One region of the Nocardioides candidus genome, then DNA from elsewhere that is predicted to be linked to it. Evidence: riboswitches for the same ligand, from Rfam matches in the RefSeq annotation. Region 1 holds a riboswitch; the other holds the start of a gene.

Region 1 (8,692 bases):
CGTGGTGGGAGCCGGTGCCGTTCATCGCCAGGCGGGCGGCGTTGATGGCCTTCACGCTGGCGATCGCGTTGCGCTCGATGCACGGGATCTGGACCAGACCCCCCACGGGGTCGCAGGTGAGGCCGAGGTTGTGCTCGATGCCGATCTCGGCGGCGTTCTCGACCTGGGCGGGCGAGCCGCCGAGCAGCTCGCAGAGCGCGCCGGCCGCCATCGCGCAGGCGGAGCCGACCTCGCCCTGGCAACCGACCTCCGCACCGGAGATCGATGCGTTGGTCTTGCAGAGGATCCCGATCGCCGCGGCGGTCAGCAGGAAGCGCACGATGCCGTCGTCGACCGCCTCCTCGTCCAGCCCCGCGGCCGGCGCGACGAACCGCACCCAGTAGTGCAGGACCGCGGGGACGATCCCGGCCGCACCGTTGGTCGGGGCGGTGACGACCCGGCCGCCGGACGCGTTCTCCTCGTTGACGGCGAGGGCGAAGAGGTTGACCCAGTCCATGACCCGTAGGGGGTCCGATGAACCGACGTCGGCGAGCAGCTCCCGGTGGAGCGCCGGCGCCCGGCGCGGCACGCGGAGCCCGCCCGGGAGCAGGGGCTCGGTGACCGGGTCGCGATCGCACCCCGACTGCACGCACTCCGCCATGACGCGCCAGATCTCCAGGAGGCCCGCGCGCGTCTCGGCCTCGCCGCGCCAGCTCGCCTCGTTGGCCAGCATCAGGTCGGAGACCCGGCCATCGGCCGACGCGCACGCCGCGAGCAGCTCCGCTCCGGTCGTGAACGGGTGCGGCACGGGAGTGCTGTCGAGCACGACCCGGGCGGCACCCTCCGCGCCCTCGTCGACCACGAACCCACCGCCGACGGAGTAGTAGCGGCGCTGCCGGAGGACGGAGCCGTCGGCGTCGTACGCCGTGAACTCCATGCCGTTGGGGTGGGCCGGGAGTGACGCGCGGCGGTGCATCACCAGGTCGACGTCGGCGTCGAAGGCGACCTCCCGCTCCCCGCCGAGGGTCAGGCTGCCGCGCTCGCGCACGACCGCGACCCGCCCGCTGGCACGGCTGGTGTCGACCGTCGCCGGGTCCTCGCCCTCCAGGCCGAGGAGCACCGCCGACTCCGAGCCGTGACCGTGCCCGGTGGCGCCCAGCGAGCCGAAGAGCTCGGCGTGGACGCGGCCGACGCGGGACAGCTCACCGTCGGTGACGAGACCGTCGACGAAGGTCTTCGCCGCCCGCATCGGGCCGACCGTGTGCGAGGACGACGGTCCGATGCCGACCGAGTAGAGGTCGAACACGCTCAGTGCCACGTCACAGCTCCGGGTAGAGGGGGTGGGCGGCGGCGAGGGTCGCGACCCGGATGCGCAGGGAAGCGGCCGCACCGTCGTCGTACGACGGCTGCAGGGCGGTCGCGATGATGTCGGCCACCTCCGCGAAGTCTGCCTCCTCGAACCCCCGCGTCGCGAGGGCTGGCGTGCCGATGCGGAGGCCCGACGTCACCATCGGCGGCCGCGGGTCGAAGGGCACCGCGTTGCGGTTGACCGTGATGCCGATGTCGTGCAGCCGGTCCTCGGCCTGCTGGCCGTCGAGCAGCGAGTGCCGCAGGTCGACGAGGACCAGGTGCACGTCGGTGCCACCGGTGACCACCGAGACGCCGGCGCGCGCGAGGCCCGGGGTGCCCAGTCGCTCGGCGATGACCCGCGCGCCGACCAGGGTGCGCTCCTGGCGCTCGCGGAACTCCGGCGACGCGGCCATCCTGAAGCCGACGGCCTTGGCCGCGACCACGTGCTCGAGCGGACCGCCCTGCTGGCCGGGGAACACCGCCGAGTTGAAGCGCTTGGCGAGGTCCGGCCGGTCGGTCAGGATCACGCCGCCGCGCGGCCCGCCGAGCGTCTTGTGGGTCGTGGTCGTGACCACGTCGGCGTGCGGCACCGGGTTGGGGTGCAGCCCCGCCGCGACCAGTCCGGCGAAGTGCGCCATGTCGACCATCAGGTAGGCGCCGACCCGGTCGGCGATGCGGCGGAACTCCGGGAAGTCGAGGTGGCGCGGGTACGCCGACCAGCCGGCTACGATCAGCTTCGGCCGGTGCTCCAGGGCGAGGCGCTCCACCTCCCGCATGTCGATGCGGAAGTCGCGCGGGTCGACGCCGTACGCCGCGACCTCGTAGAGCCTGCCGGAGAAGTTGATCCGCATGCCGTGGGTGAGGTGGCCGCCGTGGGCGAGGTCGAGACCGAGGATCGTGTCGCCCGGGTCGAGCAGCGCGAACATCGTGGCCGCGTTGGCCTGCGCGCCCGAGTGCGGCTGCACGTTGGCGTACGCCGCCCCGAAGAGGCCCTTCACGCGGTCGATCGCGAGCCGTTCGATCACGTCGACGTGCTCGCAGCCGCCGTAGTAGCGCCGGCCGGGGTAGCCCTCGGCGTACTTGTTGGTCAGGACCGAGCCCTGCGCCTCCATCACCGCGACGGGGGCGAAGTTCTCCGACGCGATCAGCTCCAGGGTGGACTGCTGACGCCCGAGCTCGGCGCGGATCGCGGCGTGCACCTCGGGGTCGTACGACGCCAGCGGCTCGTCGTGGCTCCCGGTCGTGGTCGGCACGGTGCTCATCGGGCGATCCCGTCGTAAGCGGCGGCGTCGAGCAGCTCGGGTGAACGGGTCACCCGGACGACGAAGAGCCAGCCGGCTCCGAACGGGTCGGAGTTGAGGAGGCTGGGGTCGGCGACGACGGCCTGGTTGACCTCGACGACCTCTCCGTCGACGGGGGCGAAGAGGTCGCTGACGGACTTGGTGGACTCGAGCTCGCCGCACGGCGTGCCGGCGACGACGGTGCTCCGCACGGCGGGGAGGTCGACGAAGACGATGTCGCCGAGCGCGTCCGCGGCGAAGGCGGTGATGCCGATGCGGGCGGTGTCGCCGGTGGTCTCGAGCCACTCGTGCTCGATGGTGTAGCTCAGGTGGGTGGGGTTGGTCATGGTCGTGCTCCTGGAGGTGTCGGTGGGCGGGTGGGCGACGCGGTCGCCTAGGTGGTCCGCTGGTAGAAGGGCAGGTCGACGACCTCGGCGTCCTCCCGGCTGCCGCGCACGTCGACCTGCACGGTGAGGCCGACGGTCGCGAGGTGCGGGGCGACGTACGCCATCGCCACGGGGTGGCCCAGCGTCGGCGAGGGCGACCCGCTGGTGATCGTGCCGGCCGCCTCGCCGGTGGCCGGGTCGAGGACGGTGTAGCCGGCGCGCGGGGACCGTCGTCCGGCCGGCCGCAGGCCGACGAGGGTGGCGCGCGGCTCGGCGGCGGCCCGTGCCCGCAGGGCGGCGTCGCCGACGAAGCCCTCCGGCTTGTCGTGCACGACGACCCTTCCGAGCCCGGCGTCGTAGGGCGTCGTCCTCCTCGTCAGCTCGTGCCCGTAGAGCGCCATGCCGGCTTCGAGCCGCAACGTGTCGCGGCAGGCCAGGCCGGCGGGCACCAGGCCGTGCTCCGCGCCGGCGGAGCCGAGCGCGAGCCAGGTCGCGGCGGCTTCCGAGGAGGCGCAGTAGACCTCGAACCCGTCCTCCCCGGTGTAGCCCGTACGCGCGAGCAGGACGTCGGCGCCGGCGAGCCGGGTCTCGGCGATCGCGTAGTACTTCAGCGTGGTGAGGTCGAGATCGGTGAGGCCGGCCACGACGGCCGCGGCCGTCGGCCCTTGGACCGCGATCAGTGCCCAGTCGTCGGTGGCGTCGCGCACGGTGGCGTCGAAGCCCCCGGCACGCTCGGTGAGCGCGGCCGCGACGACAGCGGTGTTCGCCGCGTTGGCCACCACGAGGTAGCGGTCGTCACCGAGGCGGTAGACGACGAGGTCGTCGATGATGCCGCCGTCCTCGTCGCAGATCATCGTGTAGCGGGCGCGACCGACCGGGATGGCCGAGGGCCGGCCGACCAGGGCACGGTCGAGGGCGCGGCCGGCCTCGGTGCCGGTGACCTCGATCTCGCCCATGTGGCACAGGTCGAAGAGCCCGGCCGTGGTGCGGACCGCGTGGTGCTCGGCGGTCTCCGAGCCGTAGCGGACCGGCATCTGCCAGCCGGCGTAGTCGGTGAACGAGGCGCCGAGCGCCTCGTGGAGGGCGTGCAGGGGTGTCTGAAGAGACGCCGATGATGGCATGTGCGGGAGGCTCCCTGGTGGTGGTGCCGCGCGACGCGGCACCCGCGGATGGGTGACCTCCCCGCTCTGTCATCGGTACCTGAGAGCTTCACCGTCGCGGTATGGGCGGCTTGCACCGTGGGTGCAGGGCACGGGGGTGACCTGTCTTTCCAGAGTTCGCCTCGCCTCAGCGGTAACGGGGCCTGAGAGATTCTCGGGGAGACTTGCTCCTTCGGCGCCTCGCTCCTGGTGAGGACGAGGACTCTCCCGCTGCGGTTCGAACGGCGCGGTGTGAAGTTGTAGGACGGACCGTAGGCAACGCCGTGCCAGGAGGTCAACCCGGCGCCCGGTCGCTGCTCCGACGGCGCCCCGGTGGGCGCCCGGTCAGACCGTGAAGGCGACGACGTCGCCGACGACGCCGACCCACACCCGGTCGCCGGGTGTGGGCACCGACGTGGCGGGCGTGCGCGCGGCGAGCTCCTCGCCGGAGTCCAGTCGGACGCGGACCGTCGCGTCGTGGCCGTAGAAGCTGATGTCGACGACCTCCGCCGGGGCACCGTCGCCGCCTCCAGCCGTGCTGGCGTTGCGGATCTGGATCTGCTCCGCGCGGACGGCGAGCCGCACCAGCCCGGCCTCGCGCGCCGTGCGCAGCGGCAGCACGCCGAGCGCGCAGCGTGCCTCGGTGTGGTTGACGACCTCGCCCTCCACGAGCGAGGCGTGCCCGAGGAACGAGGCCACCCGGGGCTCTGCGGGCGTCAGGTAGACCGCCGTGGGCGAGGCCACCTGCAGGAACGCGCCGTCCATCATCACCGCGACCTGGTCGGCGAGCGACAGCGCCTCGCCCTGGTCGTGGGTGACCAGGAGGGCCGCGGCACCGGCCGTGCGCAGCGCGCGTACGACGGCGCGGCCGGTGTCCTCGCGCAGGGACGCGTCGAGGGAGGAGAACGGCTCGTCGAGCAGCACCAGCCCGGGCCGCGGCGCGAGCGCGCGAGCCAGGGCGACCCGTTGCTGCTGCCCGCCGGACAGCTCGTGGGGGTAGCGGCCGGCCATGCTGCGGGGCAGCTCGACCAGGTCGAGCATCTCCGCGACCCGCGCGGAGCTGTCGCCGCGCTCGGCGCGCGGCAGCCCGAAGGCGACGTTGCGCGCGACGGAGAGGTGGGGGAAGAGCGCGCCGTCCTGGGGCACGTAGCCGATCGCCCGCAGTCGGGCGGGCATCGCGCGCCGCCCGCTGACGACCTCGGTGCCGGCGAGCCGCACCGTGCCTGCGGTCGGCGAGACGAACCCGGCGACCGATCGCAGCAGGGTGGTCTTGCCGCAGCCGGAGGGGCCGAGGATGGCGGTCACGCCGTCGCCGACCGCGAGGTCGAGTCCCCGCAGCACGGCGGTGCGGCCGTAGCCGGCCTCGAGTCCTTCGATCTCGAGCGCCGCGGGCGGGTGCGAGCCGCTGGTCATGACCCGTTCCTCACGCTCAGGCTTCCCAGGATCCACGTCGAGGGGATCGACAGCACGATCAGCGCAAGAGCATAGGGGGCGGCGGCGCCGTACTCGATCGCGGCGGCGTCGGACCAGAACCGGGTGGCGAGGGTGTCGGTGCCGAGCGGAGCGAGGAGGAGGGTCGCGGTGAGCTCGGTGGCCACCGCCAGCGCGACGAGGGCGGTGGCCGAGGCGAGCCCGGGCAGCACGAGCGGCAGCGTCACCCGGCGCGCGACCCCCACGCCGCTGCAGCCGAGGTTGCGGGCGACGTCCTCGAGACCAGGAGGGACCAGCTCGAAGGTCGACCGGACACTCACCACGGCTCGCGGCAGGAAGAGGATCGTGTAGCCGACGAGCAGCACGACGACCGTCTGGTAGAGACCCGGCAGCACGCGGATGCTGACCGTGACCAGCGCCAGCGCGATCACGATGCCGGGCATGGCGCTGGCGGTGTAGACGCTGCGTTCGATCGCGGTCGTGAGCAGCCCCCGGTGGCGCACGGCCAGCCACACGACGGGCACCGCGACGACCGTCGCGGTCAGCCCCCCGATCAGCGCGAGCAGCATCGTCGTCCCGGCGGCGGAGAGGAGCTCGCCGAGGTCGACGGTGGTCGAGGTGCCGCGCACCAGCCAGCGGACCAGTGCGCCGAGCGGTACGAGCAGCGACCATCCCGCCAGGGCGGTCAGGGCCAGGAGCACCGGGACCTTGACCCGGCCGAGGCGGACGCGCACCGGGTCGCCGCTGCTGCCCGAGCCGACGCGGGCGCGACGACGGTGCCCGCGCAGCAGCGCCTCGATCCCCAGCAGGAGCAGGCAGAACGTGACCAGCACGAGCGCGAGCAGCGTCGCCTCGGGACCGTTGAAGACGGTCGCGTACTGCTGGAGGATCGCCGTCGTCAGGGTCGGGTAGTTGAGCAGCTGCAGGGCGCCGTACTCGGCCAGGAGGTGGAGGCCCACCAGCAGCGCGCCGCCGAGGACCGCCGGACTCACGGCGGGCAGCGTCACCCGCACGAAGACGCTCCACCCGCTGCGGCCCAGCGAGGTGGCGACCTCCTCGACCGCCGGGTCGAGCCGGCGCAGCGCCGCGACCGTGGGCAGGTAGACCAGCGGGTAGTAGGAGAGCGTCACGACCATGACCGCGCCCGGGAAGGACTGCACCGCGTGGGTGGTCGACACCCAGCCGTAGCCGTTGACGAAGGCGGGCACGGCCAGCGGCGCGCACAGCACGCCGTGCCACCACCCGCGCAGCGGTACGTCGGTGCGCTCCACCACCCAGGCGCCGGCGACGCCGAGCACGGTGCTCGCGGCGACCCCGGCGACCAGCAGCCGCACGGTGTTCCACAGCAGCTCACCGATGCGGGGACGCCACAGGAAGTCGACCGCCTCCTGGCGGCCCAGGTCGGCGGTGGTCGCGATGACGTAGCCGAGCGGCACCAGAGCCAGGGTCGCGACCGCGAGGCCGACGAGCAGCAGCGCGGGCGAGGCACCCCCGGCCAGCGGCCGAGGATGCCTCGTCGTGCGTTGCTCCGGTGGCGCCAGGGTGCTCAGAGGAATCCGACCTCGGTCAGCAGGTCGACGACCGCCTTGGCGTCGAGGTCGGACACGTTGACCGGCGGCGGCTGCAGCTGCTTGAAGGGCTTGACGTTGTCATCGTCGAGGGAGACCGCGGGATTGAGCGGGTACTCCAGCGCGTAGCTGTCCGCGATGATCTGCTGGCCCTTCTCGCTGACGAGGAAGTCGACGAACTGCTGGGCCTCCTTCTTCATGTCGCTGGAGTCGAGCACACCCGCACCGGAGACGCTCACGAAGGCGCCCGGGTCCTGGTCGCCGAAGTAGTACTGAGCGCTGTGGTCGCTGACGTCGCCGCTCTCGGCGCGGTCCCGCGCCCAGTAGTAGTGGTAGACGATGCCGACCTCGCACTCGCCGGAGTTCACCGACTCGAGGACGACGTTGTTGCCGTCGTACGTCGTGCCGTTGGCCTTGATGCCCTCGAGCCACTGCTTCGTGGCGTCCTCGCCCTCGATCTCCAGCACAGCGGCCACGATCGCCTGGAAGTCCGCGCCGGTCGGGGAGAAGCAGATCTTGCCGTCCCACGCGGGGTCGGCCAGGTCGAGGATCGAGGCCGGGAGGTCGGACTCCTCGACGTCGTCGGTGTTGTAGACGAGCACCGTGGAGCGGGCGACGAACCCGGTCCAGTCGCCGCTGGGCGGTCGGTAGTCGGCCGGGATCTTGTCGAGGGTGGCGCTCGGCAGCGCGGCGAGCAGGCCGGCGGCCTCGACCTGCGACATGGCCGGTGAGTTCTCGGTGAGGAAGACGTCGGCCTTGGTCGCGTCGCCCTCCTGCACGAGCTGGTTGGACAGCTCGAGGTCGCTGCCGTTGCGGAGCTCGACGTTGATGCCCGTCTCCTTCTCGAACGCCGGGGCGATCTCGTCGAGCAGCTGCTCGTGCTGCGCGTTGTAGATCACCAGCGTCGGGCCGTCGTCGCCGCACGCGGTGAGCGCCGGGACGACGAGGGACAGCGCGGCGAGGCCGAGGGCCGTGCGGAGGGTCTTCATCGTTGTTCCTTGATCATCTCGTCGTGCGGAGGTTACAGAGCGCGCGGTACCCCGCGGAGCGGTGACCGAGGCGGGGAACGGAGCGGGTCACCAGGTCCATGGCCCTCCAGGCGAGGATGCCGACCGCGACGGAGGCGAGCAGTCCGCCGAGCGGCCACCGGTCCTCCAGGTGCGGGTAGACCTGCCAGTGGGTCAGGTAGATGGAGAAGGAGGCGCCGGCGAGCTGGCCGAGGGCGCCGACGGCGAGGCGGGGGACCGGCACGGTCGGCAGCCAGACGAGCACGAGCAGGCCGAGCACGACCGTCGCCTCCCGGGTCGGGTCGTCGAAGAGGCCGTGGACGCCGAGCACGAGCAGCAGGGAGAGCAGCAGCCGGTGGCCGGCGTGCTCGGCCCGGACCGCCGCCCAGCCGCCGGCGAAGAGCCAGGCGACGAAGAGCGAGGAGTGGATGACGTCGCCGCCGTAGCCGGTCGAGGTCGCCCAGAACCGCGGCACCAGGGTCGTGACGACGAGCCCGACGGCGAACCAGTACGGCGAGCGGCGCTCCCACGCGGCGACGAGCGGGACCGCGG
Region 2 (8,692 bases), on a different contig from region 1:
CTGCTGCTGACCGGCCTCACCCGCGACGGGGTCTACCTCGTCGAGGGCGGCGAGATCACCGGGGCGGTCAACAACTTCCGCTGGAACGAGAGCCCGGTCGACCTGCTCGACCGCTTCTCACACGCCTCCGCGACCACCCGCAGCTTCAGCCGCGAGTGGGGCGCCGACTACTTCCCGCGCACCGCCACCCCCGCGCTGCGGATCCCCGACTTCAACATGTCGAGCGTGTCCCAGGCCATGTAGCGGGTACCGCGGCACCCATGACGAGGTTCGGCTACACCCTGATGACCGAGCAGAGCGGACCCCGCGAGCTGGTGCGCTACGCCGTCGCCGCGGAAGAGGTCGGCTTCGACTTCGAGGTCTCCAGCGACCACTTCTCCCCCTGGCTCACCGAGCAGGGGCACGCGCCGTACGCCTGGACCGTGCTGGGCGCGGTGGCGCAGGCGACGTCGCGGGTCGACCTGATGACCTACGTGACCTGCCCGACGATGCGGTACCACCCGGCGGTCGTCGCGCAGAAGGCGGCGACCCTGCAGATCCTCGCCGAGGGCCGCTTCCGGCTCGGTGTCGGCAGCGGCGAGAGCCTCAACGAGCACGTGGTCGGCGAGGGCTGGCCCGCGATCCAGGACCGCCAGGAGATGCTCGCGGAGGCCATCGACATCATCCGCGCGTTGCACACCGGTGAGCTCGTCGACTACCGCGGGGAGTACTACCAGGTCGACTCCGCCCGGGTCTGGGACGTCCCCGACGAGGGCGTCGAGATCGGTGTCGCGGTGGGCGGTCGGCGCGCGATCGAGGCGCTGGCGCCGTACGGCGACCACCTCATCGGGGTCGAGCCGGATGCCGCGCTCGTCGAGGACTGGAACGCCGTCGACGGCGCGAAGCGGATCGGCGACGGCGCGCGCGCCATCGGCCAGATCCCGATCTGCTGGGACCCCGACGAGGACACCGCGGTGAAGCGGGCCCACGAGCAGTTCCGCTGGTTCGGCGGCGGCTGGTCGGTCAACGCGGACCTGCCCACGCCGGCCGGGTTCGCCGCAGCCTCCCAGTTCGTCCGTCCCGAGGACGTCGCGGACTCGATCCCGTGCGGCCCCGACCTCGATGCCGTCGTGGAGGCCGTCAGCGCCTACTGGAAGGCGGGTTTCACCGACATCGCCGTGGTGCAGGTCGGCGACGAGGGCCAGGACCGCTTCCTCGAGGAGGCCGCCGGTCCCCTCCTGGAGAAGCTCCGGGCGGCGGCGCCCGCATGAGCGCCGCCGTTCTTCTGGACATCGACGGCACGCTGATCGACTCGACCTACCATCACGCGGTCGCATGGCAGCGCGCCTTCAGCCGGATCACCGACGTGCCCCCGATGTGGCGCCTGCACCGGGCGATCGGCATGGGCGGTGACCGCCTGGTCGCCGCGGTCGCCGACGACCGCACCGAGGAGAAGCACGGCGACGACCTCCGCGACGCCTGGCGGGAGGAGTACCTCGAGCTCAAGGCCGAGGTGCGTCCCCTCGACGGCGCGGCAGACCTGGTGCGCAAGCTGGCCGGTGAGGGCTTCGTCATCGCCCTCGCATCGTCGGGCGACCCCGAGTTCAGCCAGGAGGCGGTCGACCTGCTCGGCATCGGGTCCGACGTCGCAGCACTGCTGACCTCCGACGACGTCGACAGCTCCAAGCCCGACCCCGACCTCATCCAGCAGACCTTGGAGCGCGTCGGACCGGTCGAGGCCGCGGTCTTCGTCGGCGACACCGTCTACGACGTCGAGGCCGCCGGCCGCGCCGGGATCGGCTGTGTCACCCTGCGCACCGGCGGGTTCGGCAAGGCCGAGCTCGAGCAGGCCGGTGCGCTCCGCGTCGAGGACGCGGTGACCGACCTGCTCCGGCTCGACTGGCGCCGGGAGATGGACCGCTACTCGGCGTAGGCGTCCATCGGCGGGCAGGCGCACACGAGGTTGCGGTCGCCGTACGCCTGGTCGATGCGCGCGACCGGCGGCCAGTACTTGTCGGGGCTGATCCCGGCCGGGAAGACCGCCTCCTCGCGGGAGTAGGGGTGGTCCCACTCCCCCACGAGCGCGCGCGCCGTGTGCGGCGCGTGCCGCAGCGGCGAGTCGTCGACCGCGATCTCGCCCGCAGCCACCCGGTCGATCTCGGCCTTGATCGCGATCATCGCGTCGCAGAACCGGTCGAGCTCGCTGAGGTCCTCCGACTCCGTCGGCTCGACCATCAGCGTGCCGGCGACCGGGAACGACATCGTCGGGGCGTGGAAGCCGTAGTCGATGAGGCGCTTGGCGACGTCGTCGACGCTGACGCCGGTCTCCTTGGTGATCTCCCGCAGGTCGAGGATGCACTCGTGGGCGACCAGGCCCGAGTCGCCGCGGTAGAGCACCGGGTAGTGCTCACCCAGCCGGGCGGCGACGTAGTTGGCCGACAGCACCGCGACGGCCGTCGCCTGCGCGAGCCCCTCGGCGCCCATCATCCGCACGTAGGCCCACGAGATCGGCAGGATGCCGGTCGAGCCGTAGGGCGCAGCGCTGATCGCACCCACGCCCTCCCTCTTGGACTCCTCCGGGTGCAGCGGGTGCGAGGGGAGGTACGGCGCCAGGTGCTCGCGCACGGCGACCGGGCCGACACCCGGACCGCCACCACCGTGGGGGATGCAGAACGTCTTGTGCAGGTTGAGGTGGGAGACGTCGCCGCCGAACTGCCCCGGCTTGGCGTAGCCGAGCAGGGCGTTGAAGTTGGCACCGTCGATGTAGACCTGACCGCCGTGCTCGTGCACGATCTCGCAGAGCTCGGTGATGGTCTCCTCGTAGACGCCGTGCGTCGAGGGGTAGGTCACCATGATCGCGGCGAGCGTGGCCGAGTGCTGCGCGCACTTGGCGCGCAGGTCGTCGAGATCGACCGTGCCGTCGTCGTTGGCCTTGACCACGACGACCGACATGCCGGCCATCACCGCGGACGCCGGGTTGGTGCCGTGGGCCGACGACGGGATCAGGCACACCCGGCGGTCGTGGTCACCGTTCGCGTCGTGGAACGCCCGGATCGCAAGCATGCCGGCGAACTCGCCCTGGGCGCCGGCGTTGGGCTGGATCGATACCTTGTCGTAGCCGGTGACCTCCGCCAGCCAGCTCTCGAGCTGGGCCACCAGCTCCAGGTAGCCGGAGGCGTCCGACGCCGGCACGAAGGGGTGCAGGTCGGCGAAGCCCGGCAGCGAGATCGGCTCCATCTCGGTGGTGGCGTTGAGCTTCATCGTGCAGGAGCCGAGCGGGATCATGCCGCGGTCGAGCGCGTAGTCGCGGTTGGACAGCCGCGCGAGGTAGCGCAGCATCGACGTCTCGCTGTGGTGGGTGTTGAAGACCGGGTGGGTCAGGAAGTCCGTCGCGCGGCGCAGCCCGCCGGGCAGCGCGTCGGAGGTGCTGCGGTCGACGTCGTCGAGGTCGACCGGCTCCAGCCCGAACGCCTTGAGCACCGTCGAGACCGTCGCCCGCGTCGTGCACTCCGAGGTCGAGAGCGCGACGTGGTCGGCGTCGACCTGACGCAGGTGGACACCGAGGCTGCGCGCCGCGGCCACCACTGCCCCTGCGCGACCAGGGACGGCCACGGTGAGGGTGTCGAAGAACGTCTCGTTGGCCGGTGCGAACCCGCCTTCGGAGAGCGCGCGGGCCAGCACCGCGGCGTAGCGGTGGGTCCGGGTCGCGATCTGCTCCAGGCCCTCGGGGCCGTGGTAGACGGCGTACATCGACGCGGTCACGGCCAGCAGCACCTGGGCCGTGCAGATGTTGGAGGTCGCCTTGTCGCGACGGATGTGCTGCTCGCGCGTCTGGAGGGCGAGGCGGTACGCCGGCCGGCCCTCCGCGTCGAGCGAGACACCCACGAGCCGGCCCGGCAGCTGGCGCTCCAGGCCCGCGGCGACGCTCATGAAGCCGGCGTGGGGCCCGCCGTAGAAGAGCGGCACGCCGAAGCGCTGGCTCGATCCGATCACGACGTCGACGCCGAAGGCGCCGGGAGCCTCGAGCAGGGTGAGGGCGAGCAGGTCCGCCGCGACGACGGCGAGACCGCCGCGCTCGTGCACGGCCTCGACCAGCGGGCGGGGGTCCAGGATCCGGCCGGAGGCACCGGGATACTGGATCAGCACGCCCGCGAGGTCGCCCTCGGGGAGCCCCTGGGTCAGGTCGGCCACCACGACCTCCATGCCGATCGCCTCGGCCCGGGTGCGCACCACGTCGATGGTCTGCGGGAGCGCGTCGGCGTCGAGCACGAACGGTCCGCTGATGGAGCGCCGGGCACGGTGGACCAGGGCCAGCGCCTCGGCGGCGGCGGTGCCCTCGTCGAGCAGCGAGGAGCCCGACGTCGGCAGACCGGTCAGGTCGCTGATCATCGTCTGGAAGTTCAGCAACGCCTCGAGCCGGCCCTGGGAGATCTCGGGCTGGTAGGGCGTGTAGGCGGTGTACCAGCTCGGGTCCTCGAGCACGTTGCGGCGCACGACGGGAGGCGTGATCGTCGCGTGGTAACCCAGCCCGATCATGCTCTCCAGAGGACTGTTCGCACCGGCCATCGCCCGGAGCTCGGCCGCGACCGCGGCCTCGCTCAGCGCTGCGGGCAGGTCGAGCGGCGCGGTCGTGCGGATGGCCTTGGGCACCGCGGCCGACATGAGCTCCTCGAGCGAGGAGTAGCCGAGCCGGTCGAGCATCGAGGCGACGCCGGCGTCGTCGGGGCCGAGGTGGCGGCTGAGAAACGGCAGCGCGGCGTCGAGCTCGGGCAGGGTGGGGACGTCGGACAAGGGAGACACCTCAGGGATCGTTCGATCTGGTCGCCCTCCCCCTCTGTCACCGCGACGATGAGGTTCCAGAGTTGCCCGGCCGCGCGGTCCAGGGTGCCTGAGAGGTTCCGGGGAGGATTTGCCCCTTCGGCGCTGGGCCAGGCCCAGACTCTCCCGCGCGGGATCAGCAGGGCCGACAGTATCAGCCCGGGTGCGGTCGGCTCGAGGCTCAGCCCGCGTTGCGGGCGGCGCGGCGAGCGGCGAGCTCGTCGCCGGCGAGCGTCTCGCCCGACTCGGTCGTCTCCTGGGCGGCGTGCTCGCTCGGCAGCTGGGCCAGCGTGCCCTCGATCTCGCGCCAGACACCGCCGATCGCGATGCCGAAGACGCCCTGCCCGCCCTGGAGCAGGTCGATGACCTCGTCGTTGCTCGTGCAGTAGTAGACCGAGGCGCCGTCGCTCATCAGCGTGACCTGCGTCAGGTCGTCGGTCCCGCGCTCGCGCAGGTGGGTGACGGCCGTGCGGATCTGCTGCAGCGAGATGCCCGCGTCGAGCAGCCGCTTGATGACCTTGAGGATCAAGATGTCGCGGAAGCTGTAGAGCCGCTGCGAGCCGCTGCCCTTGGCACCCCGCACGCTGGGCTCGATCAGGCCCGTGCGGGCCCAGTAGTCGAGCTGGCGGTAGGTGATGCCGGCGGCGTTGCAGGCGGTCGGCCCGCGGTAACCGAGGTCGCTCGGGAGCGGCGACACGTCGTCGGTGAAGAGCAGTCCCTGCTCCTCGGCGACGCCGGCGGCGACGTCGGCAGCCTGGCTGCCTGCGTCGGGCTGGTGCTCGTTCACGCGGTCCTCCGCTCGGTGGGGGTCTGGCGTCGGCCCCGCGAAGGAGCCGACACATCAAGGTACGGCGCGGTGTGAGGGTCGGTCAAAGACCGCGGCCCGGCGTGTCGCAACTCTCACCCTTAAGTTGAGGGTTAGCCCCGTTCAGTGGGCTTCGAAGTCCTCCGGCGAGACGTGGTCGAGGAACTCACGGAAGCGTTCGACCTCGTCCTCCTGCTCGGCCGGGACGGCGAGACCGGCCTCGTCGAGCACCTCGTCGGCACAGAAGATCGTGGTGCCGGTGCGCAGCGCGAGCGCGATCGAGTCCGACGGTCGTGCGCTCACCTCGACGCCGGAGCCGAAGACGAGCGTGGCGTAGAAGACGCCGTCCTTGACGTCGGTGATGCGCACCTGGGTCAGCTCGTTCTCCGTGGCCGACAGGATGTCCTTCATGAGGTCGTGCGTGAGCGGCCGGGGCGGCACGACCCCCTGCTGGGCGAAGGCGATCGCCGTGGCCTCCACCGCGCCGATCCAGATCGGCAGGTAGCGGTCACCAGACACCTCCCGTAGCAGGACGATCGGCTGGTTGGAGGGCATCTCGACCCGCACACCCATCACGTCGACCTCGCGCATGGCACCACCCTACTCCGGGACCGTAGGCCTCGGAGCGGGCCCGTCAGAGCCGGCGCAGACCGGCTTTGACCAAGGTGGCGTGCAACCGCACGGACAGCGCGGCGATCTCGCTGATCGCCTCCTCGGCGCGGGCCGAGGCGGTCGCGTCGCGGCTCCGGCGGACCGGGGCGACGACCTGCTCGACGAGTCCGACCTCGCGGTCCGCGGCCGTCTTGAACGCGCGCAGGTGCCGCGGCTCGAGGCCGAACGCGGCCAGGTCGCGCGCCGCCTGGGCGATCACCAGGGCGTCGGTGTCGTAGTGGCCCGTGGGCCCCGACGAGATCAGTCCGTAGTCCTCGAGCTGGCCGAGCAGCGCCTCGTCGATCTCCGCGATCTTCACCAGCTCCTTGCGCGAGAGACGGAACTTGTCGGTGCGCCGGAAGGACTCCGCGGCCGGCAGACCGTCCTCGGAGAGCGCGACCCTCGGCACCGTGGGCACGACCGGGTCGATCTGCGGCGGCTCGAGCCCCCGGTCGATCGCGTCGAGGTGCTCGCGGATGACGTCGAGCGGGAGGTAGTGGTCGCGCTTCATCCGCAGGACGTAGCGCAGCCGTTCGACGTCGACGTCGGAGAACTTGCGGTAGCCGGCCGGGGTGCGTTGGGGCTTGATGAGCCCCTTCTCCTCCCAGAACCGGATCTTGGGGATCGTGATGTCCGGGAAGTCCGGGCGCAGCAGGTCGAGGACCTGACCGATGTTGAGGAGCGCGTCGTGGCGCTCGGCGGACGAGATCCCCACGAGCGTCAGACGTCCTCGTGCCCTGCGAAGAACACCAGCCGGTACTTGCCGATCTGGACCTCGTCGCTGTCCTTGAGTGCGATGGTCTCGATGCGGTCGCGGTTGACGTAGGTGCCGTTGAGGCTGCCGACGTCGCTGACCGTGTAACCGTCACCCGCGCGGTTAAACACCGCGTGGCGGCGCGAGACGGTCACGTCGTCGAGGAAGATCTCGCTCTCCGGGTGGCGACCGGCGTTGACCACCTCTTGGTCGAGCAGGAACCGGCTGCCCGCACCCGGACCCTTCTGGACGACGAGCAGCGCGGAGCCCCGCGGCAGGGCATCGACGGCCGCGGCGTCGATGGCGCTCAGCTGCCGGTCGGAGGTCTCGACCTTGTCGGCGCCGCCGAAGCTGATCGTGGCCGTGGCGTCGCCGGGCTCGATCGTCGGTTCGGGCGCGACGAGTCGCGTGCCGCACTGGGAGCAGAACCGGGCATCGTCCGGGTTCTGGCGACCGCAAGCGGTGCAGAAAGGCATCAGGTCTCTCCTCGATCCTTCCCTCAAGGTGAGGTTGAGGGCGATGGTTCGAACCTACACCAGCAAGCTCGACCGGGCAGGGCGTCGGGGGGCTACCCGCCGATGTGACCCTCGTAGCCCGCCGCGTCGAGCAGCTGGTCGACCTCGCCGGCGTCGGTCGGCACGATCTCGAAGAGCCAGCCGTCGCCGTACGGGTCGCTGTTGACCAGCTCGGGCGTGGCGTCGAGCGCCTCGTTGCGGGCGACCACCTCGCCACCGACCGGGGCGTAGACGTCGCTCACCGACTTCGTCGACTCGAGCTCACCGCACGGGGTGCCGGCAGTGAGCGAGGCGCCCACGTCGGGCAGCGACACGTAGACGATGTCGCCGAGAGCGTCCTGCGCGTAGTCGGTGATGCCGACCCGCACCGAGTCGGGCTGCTCGCCCGGAGTGCGCAGCCACTCGTGCTCGACGGTGTACCTGAGGTCCTCTGGGGTCATGGGCGCCAAGGCTACTCACTCCGGCGGTCAGCCGGCATCAGGGTCGGCGAAGTCCGGTTGGTCGACCTCGCGCACCGACTCGATGTCGATGGAGGACAGCTGGTCGACGTCGAGGGTCGCGCCGTCCTCCTCCAGCTGCTTGCGGGGGCCGAGCAGGAACTCCAGGGACGACGCGAGCAGCGAGGGGTCGCCGATGACGTCGAGGACGTACGGCGCCTGGACCAGCTTTCCGTCGACCAGGAAGCCGCCCGAGGTCTCCTCGAACGACGTCTGCGCGACGATGCGGGTCGTGCCGTTGAGCTGCATCGCCTCGGCCTGCGCGGTGCGCAGCTCCTCGATCGTGTCGAGCAGCGAGGACAGGGTGACGTGCCCGGTCTCCTCCTGGATCGTGATCCGGATGCCGGGCCCGGTCACCGGCACCAGGCCGGCGAGGATGTTGAGGTCCTCGACCTCCTTCTGCGCCTGCTCCAGAGCGGTGCGCCGCTTGCTGGTGTCGTCCTGCAGCTGGTCGCGCACCTTCTCCAGCTCCGCGATCTGGTCCTCGGCGCGCTGCCGGGTGCCGGCGAGCGCCGAGAGGATGTCGATCAGCTCCTGCTCGCGCTGGCCCGAGTAGTTGTCGTCGGAGTCGTTGGCGCGGACCTGGGTGACCGCCGCGAAGCCGAGCACCGCCAGGAGCAGCCCGACGACCAGCTGGCTGCGCGAGGGCCGGGCGAGGCCCGCCGCCAGACGC

The links. Region 1 has a riboswitch for glycine ahead of gcvT (glycine cleavage system aminomethyltransferase GcvT). Riboswitches for the same ligand answer to the same signal wherever they lie in the genome.
Region 2: linked by a shared signal. The riboswitch ahead of gcvP (aminomethyl-transferring glycine dehydrogenase) and the one ahead of gcvT (glycine cleavage system aminomethyltransferase GcvT) in region 1 are both predicted to bind glycine.

What each region holds. Positions count from the first base shown of each region.
Region 1 covers NZ_JBGGWC010000001.1:828,185-836,876, forward strand. Annotated here, with positions in the region: gene ACAX67_RS04075 (L-serine ammonia-lyase) at 1-1,297, opposite strand, end outside; gene glyA (serine hydroxymethyltransferase) at 1,299-2,591, opposite strand; gene gcvH (glycine cleavage system protein GcvH) at 2,588-2,956, opposite strand; gene gcvT (glycine cleavage system aminomethyltransferase GcvT) at 3,004-4,116, opposite strand; glycine riboswitch at 4,173-4,275, opposite strand; glycine riboswitch at 4,277-4,375, opposite strand; gene ACAX67_RS04095 (ABC transporter ATP-binding protein) at 4,480-5,547, opposite strand; gene ACAX67_RS04100 (ABC transporter permease) at 5,544-7,001, opposite strand; gene ACAX67_RS04105 (iron ABC transporter substrate-binding protein) at 7,112-8,122, opposite strand; gene ACAX67_RS04110 (AMP-binding protein) at 8,136-8,692, opposite strand, start outside.
Region 2 covers NZ_JBGGWC010000006.1:15,716-24,407, forward strand. Annotated here, with positions in the region: gene ACAX67_RS21000 (metallopeptidase TldD-related protein) at 1-243, shown strand, start outside; gene ACAX67_RS21005 (LLM class F420-dependent oxidoreductase) at 261-1,250, shown strand; gene ACAX67_RS21010 (HAD family hydrolase) at 1,247-1,912, shown strand; gene gcvP (aminomethyl-transferring glycine dehydrogenase) at 1,900-4,770, opposite strand; glycine riboswitch at 4,845-4,936, opposite strand; gene ACAX67_RS21020 (MerR family transcriptional regulator) at 4,979-5,584, opposite strand; gene ACAX67_RS21025 (bifunctional nuclease family protein) at 5,726-6,193, opposite strand; gene ftsR (transcriptional regulator FtsR) at 6,237-6,968, opposite strand; gene ACAX67_RS21035 (zinc-ribbon and FHA domain-containing protein) at 6,974-7,483, opposite strand; gene gcvH (glycine cleavage system protein GcvH) at 7,576-7,962, opposite strand; gene ACAX67_RS21045 (DUF881 domain-containing protein) at 7,990-8,692, opposite strand, start outside.